DNA from 3 places in the Pelosinus baikalensis genome. Region 1 is predicted to be linked to each of the others. Evidence: riboswitches for the same ligand, from Rfam matches in the RefSeq annotation. Region 1 holds a riboswitch; each other region holds the start of a gene.
What was found. A riboswitch is a leader RNA that binds a small molecule or an ion and turns the genes downstream of it on or off. The one in region 1 is predicted to bind cobalamin.

Region 1 (2,209 bases):
GGCGTCTTCACTGCGTAAAGCAATGAGAGTATCACGTACCATATAGGCTACAGGGTCACCTGTTGGGCTCTTGCGAATACATTGAACAGGCGTTCCTGGTACCATACCTAAGTCTAGAATGCGGCGGCGCAGCAAGCCTTGTAAATTAAGGGATACGATCTGGCATACAGATCCTATGCCCAGTGTTGATAATGGAATTGTTGTTAATGCAGTATTCATTATAAATCCTCCTTTGGCAAAATGGTTTAATATTAGCCAGGGCTAACATTAGTAGGAAAAAATATGGTTAGCCACGGCTAACATATAAGTAAGGGAATCTAATTTAGTATATGAACAGTAAAAGATTTGGTTACATACACTGATTGAGAATTAAAATATTTGACAGATGTTTTAATTATTGTTAAAATGATAATGATTATCAATATTAAAAGAAAAATAAGATTGTAAGCTCATAAAACATATGAAAATAAAGTGAATTTGTTATTTTAAGGTTGTAAAAGGAGGAAGAGGGATGTCTGTATGGGTAACAACTGATAACCGACAAGTATATATGAATGTAAGCGGTGACGTATTTGTAGAGCATCTTAATTTTCTGGAGCAAAACATGCTGAAGCATTTGCAGTATGGGTATCGGCGTATTGTGGTTAATATTAATAATATCGGACATTTGGATCATGATGGTATCCACGTTTTTCAATATGTGCGTGAAAAGATGCTAAAACATGGTGGAGAATTAATTATTGAAGATGAAAAAGGGAAATTAGCCATTTAATTCATACCGGATCGAATTACATCTTGCTTAATGATAAAAGATTTAAAAGGATTTCCTCCATTTATCTATATGTTGCAAAAAAACCAACAGTTGACAAAGAGAGGATTCTATTGTAAAGTATCGATGAGAATGACTATTACAATTAGATATTGCTGGTATAGGTGCCCTTCGGGGCTTAATAGGGAAGTTCGGTTCAATGCCGACACGGTCCCGCCACTGTAATGAGGAGCAAACCCATGTTGTGCCACTGAGATGATATCTTGGGAAGGTTTGGGGGAGCAATGATCCAGAGTCAGGAGAACTGCCTATATAACAAATCACCGATATAACCTGCGAGAGATGGGGATGGGATTTATGCGAATTTTCGTATTGTTTTCTGCTTGCGTTTTACTCTCGGTTTATACCGAGAGTTTTTTTATTATAACTAGAAAGGCGGAGAAAAATGAAAAAACGTTCTTATTTATGGATTATTTTGGGGTTAATCAGCTGTTTGCTGATGGCAGTGGCTGGCTGTTCTTCTGACAAGAAGAGCAGTAGTGGTGCGAAGGAGAAGGTACTTAAATTTATCACGGTTTGGCCTGCGAATACGATGGACCCTCATCGGTGTCATTTTAGTTTTATCTTAAACTCTGGAGCGATGGAAACCCTGGTTGGATTGGACCCAAAAACAACAGAACTCTATCCTTGGCTGGCAGAAAGCTGGAAATCTGACGATGGTCAGCATTGGGAGTTTAAAATCCGTAAGGGAGTGAAATTCCATAATGGAAAAGATCTGACTGCAGAGGCTGTTAAGGCTAGCTTAGAGCGCTCTATTTCCGTAAATCCTGGCGTAAAAGCATCTTTAAAAATTGCTGTAATTGAGGTAGTCGGTGATATCTTAAAAATTACCACTGAAAATCCATATCCGGCTCTGCCGTCGGAATTAGTTCATTATAATACGGTGATTATGGATGTGATGGTGCCAGATGGTAAGCCGCCTATTGGAACGGGTGCATTTATGTTTGCCAGCTTTGATATTGCTAAAGGTGCAGAATTGGTAAAATTCCCTAAATACTGGAATGGTATAGCGAAATTGGATCGGGTTATTATGACATTTAATGATGATGCAAATGCTCGTCTATTGGCGTTGCAATCCGGCGATGCGGATATCATTTATCGTCCGGCACTGGATACGCTGCAAACTTTGCGCAAGGATAGCAAGGTAACCGTAGAGAGTGTTCCAGGTAAACGAGTGTATCATTTAATTTACAATTATGCTGGTAACAATCAAGATTTATGGGGGAATGAAGAATTCCGCAAAGGAATGGATGCCCTCATTAATCGTCAGGAAATAGTTGATAAGGTTATGGGGAAAGAAGCCGTTGTAGCCTACAATCCTTTCCCAGGAAATTATCCTTTCTCTCCTGATCCTAAGCCTCATGTCTACAGTTTGGACAA
Region 2 (2,209 bases), on a different contig from region 1:
GCGTATAAAGCCCGATTTGTCAGTTTGATATCATTCATATTCACTACTTTATCTTGGTTAAAATCAAAGCCCGTAGTAAAAATATGGCGATCACCCATTTTTTGCGTGAATTGCTCTTGAATTCCAATAGTCTTAACTGTTGTTGTTGTTGAGCCCCATGTAGATCCTATATCATAGGTTGTATCGTAGTCACCACTGAGAAAAGATAATTGATTGTGGCTTTTTTCCGAAAGCTTATTGTTATAAATCATTTTCCAAGAAGAATTATCAGCAGTGCCTGCTTTATGATTATCGATTCCATAAGCACTATCTGCATAACGGTAATCCCCTTTGTAGTTATCATACATCAATGTTACATCAGAGTCATCGTTGATATTTTGGGTTAGCCTAAATGAGTTAGTTTCCCCATTTCGATGTTGGGGAATCCTTACACCGTGACCATCTTTATAATCTCCTAGAATATCCTTCTGGCTCGTTATAACCCAACTAAGATCTCCTGATTTTCCCTGATTCAGCAGCGAATAGTTTTCTTTGCCATAACTGCCTCCCGTGAGAGTTAGAGTTGTACTATTACTTTCCGCTTTGCGGGTAATAATATTAATAACGCCGCCTTTGGCATTGGAACCGTACAATGCAGATGCAGATCCTTTTAGTACTTCTATTCTTTCAATATTTTCTAGAGAGCTATAGGCACTAAAAGGAAAGGGTCCGCTAGTAGCAGCATTGATCTTTATTCCATCGATCAATACGACAATCTCTTTTGCTCCATTAATCCTTAAACCATTAGAATGCTCGTATCCTACGCCACCGCCATAATTATACACAGCGACACCTGGCACATCTCGCAGTACTTCCACCAAATCATGATAATGGTTTTTTTCAATTTCATCTCGCGTGATTACCGTCATATTCGCATTGGCTTCAAATACTTTTACTGGCGTTTTAGTGGCAGTTACCACTATTTGGTCAAAAGAATACTCTTCTTGTTCTTCTGTCTCTGCAGCCTGTACATTTGGCATGTGTAATAATAGAGCACTCCCCAGTACACAGGCGCATAACTTGGCTTGTTTTAACTTTATCTGCTTACCCACACTTTTCCTCCTATATTTTTGTTTTTTTATATAAAGAATATTTATGCAGTTCTCCAACAAAACCCGTAAAAAAATCTCTTAACCCAAAAAGGTCAAGAGATTTTACAATAGCATAAAGTAAATAGTAATCCCGACGTATATATACGTCGGGGAAAAATAAGCACAATAAAAAAACTATCGTACAAATCCCCTCCCCATCTCTCGCAGGTTCTAACGGTGATTGCTATATAGGCAGTTCTCCTGACTTAGAATCATTGCTCCCCCATACCTTCCCAAGACCTTTATCTCAGTGGCATATCATGGGTTCACTCCTCATTACAGTGGCGGGACCGTGCCGGAATGAAACCGGACTTCCCTATTAAGCCCCAAAGGGCACCTATACCATCCATATGAAATTTTTTACATATTATAAGATTCACTTTATAATATCTTTAAAGAATTGTCAAGGAATCAGTATTAACAAATTCTTTTTAAAACTCTATCCCTTTTTGAGCTTTTATGCCTTTTTTATAGGGATGTTTAATCTCTTTCATTTCCGTCACTAAATCCGCTTTATCAATAATTTCTGGACGTACATCCCGCCCTGTCAGCACAAGATGCAATGCAGAGGGCTTGTCCTCTAATAATTTTAATACTGCTTCCAGAGATAGAACGCCAAACTTAATCGCATAGTTAATTTCATCTAAAATAATCATATCCCACTGGTTTGATTCAATTTCTTTTCGCGCCATCGCCAAGGCTTCTTCAGCTGCATGACGATGATCAGCCATAGCATCTTCATTCGCATTGCGAACAAAACCTTCCCCCATCTGACGCATTACAAAATTAGGTCCCAAAGCCTCTGCCGTTTTTAATTCGCCATACTTCCAGCTGCCTTTAATAAACTGTATGATCAGCACTTTGAATCCCTGTCCCCAAGCCCTTAGTCCAAGACCTAAAGCTGCTGTTGTTTTTCCTTTGCCATTTCCTGTGTTAACAAGAATTAAACCATGTCTGTTTTCCATATCCATTCCTCCCCCCTTATTTTCAAAACCCTTTGAAACAACTTTGTAGAATATCTAGCTATTACTCCTTTATCTATTTCGCTATCGACATATCAATGCCTGCATATACCATGT
Region 3 (2,209 bases), on a different contig from region 1:
TATATACATCATATTCAGGAAAGGCTTGGGCAATACGTTTTTCTACACTCTCAATATTTAATTGACGAGCTTCTGCAAAAGTAGTACCGAAGCTTACCACAACGATGGCTTTTTGACTTTTTGGTACCTCTTGCGCACTTGCATTTGATAAGCCAAATGCACTAGCACCCAGTAATAAGGAAACACTTAATGCAAAACTCATAGCGATTTTATATAAAAAATTCATTTTCATTTCTACAACTCCCCACTCAGTTTTCTATGTGCTAGGTCTTTGGGGTAATCATATTGCACTTAACCAAGCTTACGTTTTTTAGCCAAGATTGTAGACAAATAATTAACACTTGTTGGATCCACTTCATCCAAATTATAACTAATTTGTTCATCAGGCAAACCACAGCGACTAATCATAACAGAATTTTCACCAAAACCATGCTCTTTCAACTTCGCTATAACCTGTCCAAAATTTTTGTAAACTTTCATTAATACAACATTATCGACGACTCCCAATATAGCATCTAACTCTTCTTCTGACATCGTCGCCGGAATAATGCTAAGTATATCATTTCCTTCTGCCAGCGGCTGACCTAATTGACTGCCAATCGCACAAAAAGCCGGAACCCCAGGTATGGTTTCAATAGCATAACCAGAATCCTTTAACAAACGATATACATACATATAAGTGCTATAAAACATAGGATCACCCAATGTTAAAAACACAACTTTTTTCCCAGCCTGCAGTTCTGCCAGAATACTATTTTTATTGTTTTCCCATGCATTGGCTAGCGTAGCAGCATCATTTACCATCGGGAAAACCAACCTCAATATCTCAACATCTGTTTTCAAGTACGGATGAGCAATCGATAGTGCTGTACTACCTTCTTTTTTTTCTGTTTTAGGGGCAATTACCACATCCGCGTTTCTTATCACCTCCACTGCTTTTAATGTGAGCAGCTCTGGGTCTCCTGGCCCTACACCAACACCGTAAAAAATTCCTGCCATAATGGCCTCCTTAACTATAATTTGTGGTACAACATATACAAGTACATATAACGATAACTGAGTAAAACGAGAATTTGCACTCTTAATTTTACCATTATCCAATAATCTTGACCAGCACTCTGAAAAATTAGAAAATTGGCATGAAAGCCAATTCAGCTACAATCCTACTGGACAATCATCGTTACTAGCGCAAAAAATCTTCCGTCACACATAACGGAAGATTTCAATAAATACAATTATAGTAGCCTGCCATCATATAAACACGTCACTATCATGTGTAATATACAACAGTATAACTGTACGAATCTCCTCCCCATCTCTCGCAGGTTTTAACGGTGATTGCTGTATAGGCAGTTCTCCTGACTCTGAATCATTGCTTCCCCAAGCCTTCCCAAGTTTAATCTCAGTGGCATAATTATGGGGTTACTCCTCATTACAGTGGCGGGACCGCGCCGGAATTTAACCGGACTTCCCTATTAAGCCCCAAAGGGCACCTATACCATCCATATGAAATTTTGCTGTCCACTCTTATTTAGAGTATTATAAATACTTTTTCTTGTCAAGGACATACTTGGTAATATTCTATACTCTTTTTTTTATTTTAACGATCTTGTTATATCAGCACCAATCTAACACGCAGTTAAGCCGCCATCCACTGTCCACACTGCACCGTTAACAAAGGATGCCTGATCCGATGCCAGAAAGCAGATTACATGAGCCACCTCATGAACTTTGGCAATTCGCCCTATTGGATACATCGATGCCATGTCTCGTAAATATTCCTCTGGATTGTTTACCTCTGCTAATTGCTGTTTAAGCATAGGCGTATCCACATCACCAGGGCATACGCAATTAGCACGGACACCATAGTGAATACTTTCTAAGGACAATGCCTTTGTAAAGGTCGTCACCGCTCCCTTTGAAGCGCAATAGGCAGTACATAAACAATTACCATTAATCCCTGCATCAGAAGACACGTTAATAATAGCTCCACCACCCCTCTGCCGCAAATAAGGCAAAGCAGATTTACAAATAAAATAGGTACCTTTTATATTGATATTCATGATGTGATCAAACTCATCTTCCGTAACTTCACCAATGATTTTTTCCATATATATACCAGCAGCATTGATAACAATATCCAGACCGCCGAACTGGGCTGCAGTTTTTTCTACTACTTCTTGGCATTGACTCACAGAACTGACATCAC

Region 2: another riboswitch for cobalamin. It lies ahead of LMF89_RS11430 (TonB-dependent receptor plug domain-containing protein); the one in region 1 lies ahead of LMF89_RS20915 (ABC transporter substrate-binding protein).
Region 3: another riboswitch for cobalamin. It lies ahead of cobI (precorrin-2 C(20)-methyltransferase); the one in region 1 lies ahead of LMF89_RS20915 (ABC transporter substrate-binding protein).

The regions. Positions count from the first base shown of each region.
Region 1 covers NZ_JAJHJB010000041.1:26,845-29,053, forward strand. Annotated here, with positions in the region: gene LMF89_RS20905 (FeoA family protein) at 1-219, opposite strand, end outside; gene LMF89_RS20910 (STAS domain-containing protein) at 512-772, shown strand; cobalamin riboswitch at 915-1,095, shown strand; gene LMF89_RS20915 (ABC transporter substrate-binding protein) at 1,215-2,209, shown strand, end outside.
Region 2 covers NZ_JAJHJB010000014.1:20,112-22,320, reverse strand. Annotated here, with positions in the region: gene LMF89_RS11430 (TonB-dependent receptor plug domain-containing protein) at 1-1,091, opposite strand, end outside; cobalamin riboswitch at 1,305-1,486, opposite strand; gene cobO (cob(I)yrinic acid a,c-diamide adenosyltransferase) at 1,562-2,095, opposite strand; gene LMF89_RS11420 (sirohydrochlorin cobaltochelatase) at 2,188-2,209, opposite strand, start outside.
Region 3 covers NZ_JAJHJB010000014.1:29,562-31,770, reverse strand. Annotated here, with positions in the region: gene LMF89_RS11480 (sirohydrochlorin cobaltochelatase) at 1-232, opposite strand, end outside; gene cobI (precorrin-2 C(20)-methyltransferase) at 292-999, opposite strand; cobalamin riboswitch at 1,332-1,512, opposite strand; gene LMF89_RS11470 (SDR family NAD(P)-dependent oxidoreductase) at 1,629-2,209, opposite strand, start outside.